One region of the Bradyrhizobium sp. USDA 4011 genome, then DNA from elsewhere that is predicted to be linked to it. Evidence: predicted binding sites of a transcription regulator. Region 1 holds the regulator's gene; the other holds the start of a gene.
The links. The regulator PhoB, encoded in region 1, activates phosphate uptake and scavenging genes when phosphate is short. The targets are predictions, from matches to a motif close to TGTCATNNANCTGTCAT.

Region 1 (4,390 bases):
TGTTCACCGCGCTGTCTAACCAGTTTTTCAGCTGGGACTTGACCAAGACGATGGCCAACCTGCCGGTGACCATCAACAATTTCGTGCAGAGCCCCTACGCCTACTGGAAAGAGCTGGCGTGGAGCGGCGCACTGCTGATCACATTCACCGTGCTCGCGCTGAATATCGGCGCGCGTATCCTTGGTGCCGAAAGGGCCGCAAAATGACCGAGCTCTCCGTTTCAACCAGTAACCCGAGCCACGTTGCACCGCATACGCCGCTGCCGGAAGCGCCGCCGAAAGTCACGGTGCGCAACCTCAATTTCTATTACGGCGAGCACCACGCGCTGAAGAACATCAACCTGACGCTGGGTACCAACCGCGTCACCGCGTTCATCGGTCCGTCCGGCTGCGGCAAGTCGACCCTGCTGCGGATATTCAACCGGATGTACGATCTCTATCCGGGCCAGCGCGCGGTCGGTCAGCTGATGCTGGACCAGACCAACATTCTCGATCCCAAGCTCGACCTCAATCTGCTGCGTGCGCGGGTCGGCATGGTGTTCCAGAAGCCGACGCCGTTCCCGATGACGATCTACGAGAACATCGCCTTCGGCATCCGCCTTTACGAGAAGATCTCGAAGTCCGAGATGGACGACCGGGTCGAGAAGGCGCTGCGCGGCGGCGCGCTGTGGAACGAGGTCAAGGACAAGCTGAACGCCTCCGGCCTGTCGCTTTCCGGCGGCCAGCAGCAGCGCCTGTGCATCGCGCGCACCGTGGCGGTGCGGCCCGAGGTGATCCTGTTCGACGAGCCGTGCTCCGCGCTCGATCCGATCTCGACCGCCAAGGTCGAGGAGCTGATCCAGGAGCTCTCCGAGGACTACACGATCGCGATCGTCACCCACAACATGCAGCAGGCGGCGCGCGTCTCCGACAAGACCGCCTTCATGTATCTCGGTGAGCTGATCGAGTTCGACGACACCAACAAGATCTTCACCTCGCCGAGCGATCGACGGACTCAGGATTACATCACCGGCCGGTTCGGCTGAGGAGATACAAGATGGCTTCTGAACATACCGCCAAGGCATTCGACAGCGACCTGCAGGAGTTGACCCGCCTGGTCGCCGAGATGGGCGGCCTCGTCGAACGGATGATCACCGAGTCGGTCGACGCGCTGATCCGTCGCGACGTCGCTCTCGGCAAGCGCGTGGTCGCCGCCGACATCGAGATCGACAATCTGCAGCGCGTCATCGAAGAGCGCGCAGTGCTGACGATCGCCCGCCGCCAGCCGATGGCGATCGACCTGCGTGAAATCGTCAGCGCGATGCGCGTGGCCACCGACCTCGAGCGGATCGGCGACCTCGCCAAGAACATGGGCAAGCGCGTCGCGGCGCTGGAAAGCGATTTCCAGCCGCTGAAGCTGATCCGCGGCCTGGAGCACATGACCGACCTCGTGCTGTCGCAGGTCAAGTCGGTGCTCGACGCCTATGCCGCGCACGACCTGCCGGCGGCGATGAACGTCTGGAAGGGCGACGAGGAGGTCGATGCGATCTGCACCTCGCTTTTCCGCGAGCTGCTGACCTACATGATGGAGGATCCGCGCAACATCTCGTTCTGCATCCATCTGATGTTCTGCGCCAAGAACATCGAGCGGATCGGCGATCACGCCACCAATATCGCCGAGACCGTGTTCTACATGATCGAGGGCCAGCAGATCACCGACAAGCGCCCGAAGGGCGACATGACCAATTTTGCCACCACTGTGCCGGGTACCTAGGACATGATCCGCGGGCGCGGAGCCGGATTGTCTTCACGACAAGTCGTTTCCGCGGGGATTATGCCCAGGAAAGTAAGCGTTTCGGTTTGCGTCTGGGCAACGGATCACCACAGAGAGAGAACTTAAACCGATGAGCGCACGCATTCTGGTAGTCGAAGACGAGGAAGCGCTGACGACACTGTTGCGCTACAACCTCGATGCGGAAGGCTACGATGTCGAAACGGTCGGGCGCGGCGACGATGCCGACACCCGCCTGAAGGAGCGCGTTCCCGACCTCGTGGTACTGGACTGGATGCTGCCGGGCCTGTCCGGCATCGAGCTGTGCCGCCGCCTGCGGGCGCGTCCCGAGACCAAGCAGCTTCCGATCATCATGCTCACCGCGCGCGGCGAGGAGAGCGAGCGCGTGCGCGGGCTTGCCACCGGCGCCGACGATTACATCGTCAAGCCGTTCTCGGTGCCGGAGCTCCTGGCGCGAGTGAAGGGCCTGCTGCGGCGGGCTAGCCCGGAGCGGCTGGCGACCGTGCTCACCTATGGCGATATCGAGCTCGACCGCGAGAAGCGCCGCGTGGCGCGCTCGGGACGTCCGATCGATCTCGGTCCGACCGAGTATCGGCTGCTCGAATTCTTCCTCGAGCATCCCGGCCGCGTGTTCAGCCGCGAGCAGCTGCTCGACAGCGTCTGGGGCCGCGACATCTATATCGATGAGCGTACCGTCGACGTGCATATCGGCCGCCTGCGCAAGCTGCTCAATCCGGGCCGCGAGCAGGATCCGATCCGCACCGTGCGCGGCGCCGGTTATGCGCTCGACGACCGCTTCGCCAAAGCCGAGCCGCAGCCGTAAGGCTGGCCGCCAATCGCAACAACGGTCCCGTCATTGCGAGCGTAGCGAAGCAATCCATCCTACCGCAAATGCGGAACGATGGATTGCTTCGTCGCTTCGCTCCTCGCAATGACGGCAACCACAAAAAAATCCCCGCTTTCGCGGGGATTTGCTTTTGCAGTCCAGGCAAGTTTCCCGAGTGCTACTTGATCTGTGGCTTCGCCGATGGCCGGCGGCGATCGGCGGCGGGCTGGTAGGCGACGCGCGAGTGATGCGCGCAATAGGGCAGGCCGGCGAGCGCCTTGCCGCCGCAGAAGAAGAATTCCGGGCTCGAGGGATCGCCGACCGGCCAGTGGCAGGTGGCCTCGTTGAGCTCGAGCAGCGACAGCCGCTGGCTCATCGGCACCACATTGTCGAAGGAGATCGGATCGGGCTCCATCTCGACCTCGAAGGCGTGCGCCAGCGCGGTGTTGCCGCGCGACACCGGGCGCGCCACCCGCATCATGTGCTGGGCGGGACGGGCCTTGCGCTGCCGCGGCGCAGCCGTGGAGGGCGCCTTGGCACGGCCGGAGAGGCCGAGCCGATGTACTTTGCCGATCACGGCGTTTCGCGTCACATTGCCAAGTTCCGCCGCGATCTGGCTGGCTGAGAGGCCGGATTCCCAGAGCTTCTTCAGCTGCTCGACGCGATCGTCGGACCAGGTCAATACAGTCATCGCATTCTTCCTTTCGCATGGCGCCGGCCACTCATCGGAGCGGCGCTGCGAGCCAATCTGGACAAATATCCCTGCGGCCAGAATCCCTTAGCCCTCGCCGGGCACGGTGTTGCGCCCGAACGTTTACGCGAGACACGAAGGCTACTTAGAGGGTCCAGTACTGCCGCACGAGATGTCGTACCCGACAGGCCAAACGCTACAATATGGCGTGACTCTGGCGCAAGAGTCCGCGGCCGTGCGTCCACATGTTCCCACAAAGTTAAGCATTGCTGTGAGGCTTTTCCACCGCACCGGAATGCTCCGGATTGCGCTAGTTTCGCATTGCAGGAAGGCCAGCAAAGGCTAGCTCCTGGCGATTGACACTTACCGGCCGCCGCATAGAATGACCCGCACGTGCCGCCCGCAAAGGCGGCCGTTTTGTTTTCCGAAGCTGGCGGTTGCTGCGTTGGCGTCAAGGCGCGCAGCAATTGACGGCTTCAAACCGGCAGTGAACGCCATGACCAACGCCTCGTCGCATCTGCTCCCCGTCTTCGCCCGGGTCGATCTCGGCTTCGAGCGCGGCGAGGGCGCCTGGCTGATCGCAACCAACGGCGACCGCTATCTCGATTTCACCTCGGGTGTCGCGGTGAACGCGCTCGGACATGCGCACCCGCATCTGGTCAAGGCGCTGCAGGAGCAGGCGACCAAGCTCTGGCACATGTCGAACCTGTTCAAGAGCCCGGACGGCGAGGTGCTGGCCGCGCGGCTGTGCGAGCAGAGCTTTGCCGACTTCGTGTTCTTCTGCAATTCCGGCGCCGAAGCGATGGAGGGCGTGATCAAGCTGGTCCGCCATCATCACTTCTCCAAGGGCCATCCCGAACGATACCGCATCATCACCTTCGAAGGCGCCTTCCATGGCCGCACGCTGGGCACGCTGGCTGCGACCGGCTCGGCGAAATATCTCGAGGGCTTCGGCCCGCCGATGGACGGCTTCGACCAGGTGCCGCACGGCGACATCGAGGCGGTGAAGAAGGCGATCGGCCCGCACACCGCCGGCATCCTGATCGAGCCGGTGCAGGGCGAGGGCGGCGTGCGCTCGGCGCCGCAGGCGTTCTTCAAAGCGC
Region 2 (4,390 bases), 3.0 Mb from region 1:
CGAATATCTCAAGACTCCTCCCTCGCGCGACAAGCTGATCGCGCTGATCGCTGCCATGGGCATGGCACCGCGAGCGCTGCTCCGCGAGATAGGCACGCCCCATGCCGAGCTTGACCTTGCCAATCCGAAATGGAGCGACGACGAACTGATCGATTTCATGATGGCGCATCCGATCCTGATCAATCGGCCCATCGTCGTCTCGCCGAAGGGCGTGAAGTTGTGCCGGCCGTCCGAGGCCGTCCTCGATCTCCTCGCCGTTGCCGACATCGGCCGGTTCGTCAAGGAAGACGGCGAAGTGATTCCGCCGAGGACGCCGGGTGCGCACGCTGGATGAGCCGCCGTGCAGATAATGGTTTGATCGTCGCGCTCGGCACCACGCAAACCTTGGCCTGGGCGTCGAGCTATTATCTGCCCGCGATTCTCGCCGACCCGATTGCGCGGGACCTCGGCATATCCACGAACTGGCTGTTCGCCGCGTTCTCGATGGCGCTCGTGATATCGGGACTGCTCGGTCCGCGCGTCGGCCGCCAGATCGACCGCATGGGCGGGCGCGAAGTGCTCTGCGCGTCCAATCTGATTTTTGCGTCCGGCCTGATCCTGCTCGGGCTTTCGCAAGGCCGCGTTCTGATGGCCGCAAGCTGGCTGCTGCTCGGCGTCGGCATGGGCCTTGGCCTGTATGACGCGGCCTTCGCGGCGCTCGGGCGCATCTATGGCAACTCCGCCCGCCGCTCCATCACCGGCATCACCTTGATCGCCGGGTTTGCCAGCACGATCGGCTGGCCGCTCACCGCGTGGGGCCTCGCAACCATCGGCTGGCGCTGGACCTGCTTCGGCTGGGCGGCGGCGCACATTCTGGTCTGCCTGCCGCTCAACGCCTTCGTGGTCCCCAAACTGAAGAGCGAGCATCGGATCGCGGCCGACACGCCAAAGCCGCATATACCGATCGACCGCGCGATGGTGCTGCTCGCCTTTGCCTTCGCGGCCGCCTGGAGCGTCACGTCGGCGATGGCGGTGCATTTGCCGCGACTTCTGGAGGCGTTGGGCGCGACGCAAACGCAGGCGATCGCGGCGGGCGCGCTGATCGGCCCGGCGCAGGTGGCGGCACGGATTGTCGAAGCGAGCCTTCTGAAGCGTTTTCATCCGCTATGGTCGGCGCGACTGGCCTGCATCACGCACCCCTTGGGCGCCAGCGTCATCGGCCTGTTCGGCGGAGGCTTCGCCGGCATCTTCGCGCTGCTGCACGGTGCCGGCAACGGCATCCTGACGATAGCGCGCGGCACGCTGCCGCTGGCGATATTCGGTCCCAAGGATTACGGTTACCGGCTGGGGCTGCTCGGCGCGCCGTCGCGGCTGTCGCAAGCGATCGCGCCGCTGGTATTCGGATTTCTGATCTCACCGCTCGGCGGCTATACGCTCGCGGTCACATCGGCTCTCAGTCTGGCCGCACTCCTGGCGTTGTTCGCCCTCAAGGCCGAACGGAAGAGCCCCTCGCGGTAGCGTCACGACCTTTCATCCGCCGAACCGTATCGATGAACGCCTTGATGATCGGCGAGTGGCCGCGGCCGCTCTGATGGGCGATGCTGTACTGGGTCTTGATGGTGCGGTCGCTGATCTCGAGCGCGCGCAGGTTCGGATGCGGCACGAACTCGAAGTCGGCGACGACGCTGATGCCGAGCCCGCGTTCGACCGCCTTCCACACGCCTTCGCGGCTTTCGATCTCGAACACCGGCTCGATCCTGATGCCCTCGGCCTGCATCGTCGCCTCGAAGGCGCGCCGGGTGGTCGAGCCGCGCTCGCGCAGCACGATGGGCTGGTCGGCAAGCTCGCGCAGCCTGACCGACTTCCGCTTGAACCAGGGATGATCCCGGTTGACGAACACGATCACGCGGTGCGTGCGATAGGGGATCATGGTGACGCGCGGATCTTCCGGCACCTCCGCCAGGATCGCGACGTCGGCCTCGAAATTGACGATGTGACGAAGAGTGCGTTCGGTGCGACTACAGGAATCGAAGTGGGTCTCAACATGGCGCGTGCCGGCGTCGTTGAGCTCGCGATCGATTCGATGACATCGATCCAATATCCGTTCACGCGTGCCGCAACCGGCGCGTGAAATCGAACGCATCACGATCGCGTCGCGATGACGCGTCAATCGCAAAACCGACACAGAGCTGTTACGCGCGCTGACTAATGTGTCGCATGTCGACGTCATAAATCCTTAAAAATGGGGCAAGAAGTGAAGGCGAAATTCCTTTCGACGGTCGGAGTCTGTCTGGTCGCTGCTGCTGCAGTGGTGTGCAGCGCCGCCGCTCACGACGATGATAGAGATCACGATCATCGTCATCCGCACGACATCCACACCGCAACGCCGATCAAGCATCTCGTCGTGATCTTCAACGAGAATCGCTCGTTCGATCATTATTTCGCGACATACCCGAATGCGGCCAATCCGACCGGCTCGATTCCGTTCATAGCGAATCCACATACGCCGAAGGTCAACAACCTCGCCAACGCCAATTTGTTGACTAACAACCCGAACACCAATCCGGCCAACGGCACGGGCGCGACCAATCCGTTTCGGCTCGATCGCACCCAGGCCAACACGCGCTCGCAAAACCACGCCTATACGCCCGAGCAGCAGGCGGTCGACAACGGCAAGGAAGACCTGTTTCCGAAATTCACCGGTCGCGGCACAGCCGGCGGCGTCGGCGCCTTCGGCACCAACGGGCAGGTGATGGGTTATTTCGACGGCAACACGGTCACCGCGCTTTGGAATTACGCGCAGAACTTCGCGATGAGCGACAATAGCTGGACCGACACCTTCGGTCCGTCGACGCCCGGCGCGCTCGAGGTGGTGTCCGGCCAGACCAACGGTGCGCAGAACATCGCCGGCACGTCATCGTCGATCGCCGACGGCCAGGGCGGCCTGACGCTGATCGGTGATACCGACCCTGCCTACGACGCCTGCTCGAGCACGACCAGCCAGGTCCTGATGACCAGCAGGAACATCGGCGACCTGCTCAATGCCGAGCACATCAGCTGGGGCAGCTTCATGGGCGGCTTCGACCTGACGCTCAAGAACAGCAACGGCACCACAAATTGCGCACGCAGCACCTTCTCGAGCAACGTCAACGGCAGCATCGTCGACTACATCCCGCACCATGCCTGGTTCCAGTACTACAAGTCGACCGCCAACCCGACCCATGCGCGGCCGAGCTCGGTCGACGCGATCGGCCACACTTATGTGCCCGGCAGCAAGACGCTCGATCCGGCCAATCACGCCTACGATCTCGAGGACTTCTACGCCTCGGTGAAGGCCGGCAACTTCCCGGCCGTCTCCTACATCAAGATGCCGGCCTATCAGGACGGTCATCCCGGCAACTCCGATCCGCTCGATGAGCAGGTTGGCAATGTCGAGCTGATCAACTTCCTGCAGAAGCAGAAGGAGTGGCGCGAGACCGCGGTCATCATCACCTATGACGACTCCGACGGCTGGTACGACCACCAGTACATTGCGCCGATCAGCGCCTCGTACGATCCGACCGCCGACCAGGTCAACGGTCCCGGCCAGTGCGGCCGCGGTATCGGCAAGCAGACGCAGCCGAAGGGCCTGAACGGTCAGCCGGTGAACGGCCGCTGCGGTCCCGGCACGCGGATCCCGTTCCTGCTGATCTCGCCTTACGCCAAGAAGAACTTCGTCAGCCACACGCGCATCTCGCAGGCGTCCGTGGTGCGCTTCATCGAAGACAACTGGCTTCACGGCCAGCGTCTCGGCGGCGGCGCGTTCGACGACAGCGTCGAATCGATCACGGACATGTTCGACTTCGATCATGGCCACGATCACGATCACGATCACGACCGCGACGATCAGCAGAACAAGCTGTTCCTCGATCCGACGGCCGGCACGGTCATCGTCAGCCCGCCTGATGATCATCCCCATCACTAACGCTCTGGGATCACTGGACGTCATATGAACGGCCGCATGTTGTGGCTTCTCGGCGCCGGCCTGCTCTGCATGGCCGGCGCTGTTGCGGCAGTCGAGACCCAAGGACTTCCGGGGACAAATCCGAGCCCGGTGCAGCTCAGGCGTCCGCCGATCGCCCCGTTGTCCGGCATGGCGCAGCTCGGGCAGAAGATCTTCTTCGACGCGTCGCTGTCCTCGTCGGGCGCATTGTCCTGCGCCTCCTGTCATAGTCCGGATCACGCCTACGGCCCGCCCAATGATGCGCCAGTCATGCTGGGCGGCCCCGCGCAATCGCGGCAGGGTACGCGCGCCGTGCCAAGCTTGACCTATCTCGAGCGGCAACCGAATTTCAGCATCGGGCCGGAGAAGGACGAGGACGACAACGTCGTCGACTTCGCGCAGCTGGCCGCGGCAGGCCAGCAGGCTGCG

Region 2: the regulator PhoB is predicted to act here: its motif matches at 2,204-2,220, upstream of ACVW1C_RS37860 (phospholipase C).

The regions. Positions count from the first base shown of each region.
Region 1 is NZ_JBSSGG010000001.1:4,981,641-4,986,030, forward strand. It holds gene pstA (phosphate ABC transporter permease PstA) at 1-206, shown strand, start outside; gene pstB (phosphate ABC transporter ATP-binding protein PstB) at 203-1,024, shown strand; gene phoU (phosphate signaling complex protein PhoU) at 1,036-1,752, shown strand; gene phoB (phosphate regulon transcriptional regulator PhoB) at 1,883-2,593, shown strand; gene ACVW1C_RS23345 (GcrA family cell cycle regulator) at 2,775-3,287, opposite strand; gene ACVW1C_RS23350 (acetylornithine transaminase) at 3,784-4,390, shown strand, end outside.
Region 2 is NZ_JBSSGG010000001.1:7,978,989-7,983,378, forward strand. It holds gene arsC (arsenate reductase (glutaredoxin)) at 1-334, shown strand, start outside; gene ACVW1C_RS37850 (MFS transporter) at 331-1,497, shown strand; gene ACVW1C_RS37855 (LysR substrate-binding domain-containing protein) at 1,466-2,077, opposite strand; gene ACVW1C_RS37860 (phospholipase C) at 2,234-3,943, shown strand; gene ACVW1C_RS37865 (cytochrome-c peroxidase) at 3,980-4,390, shown strand, end outside.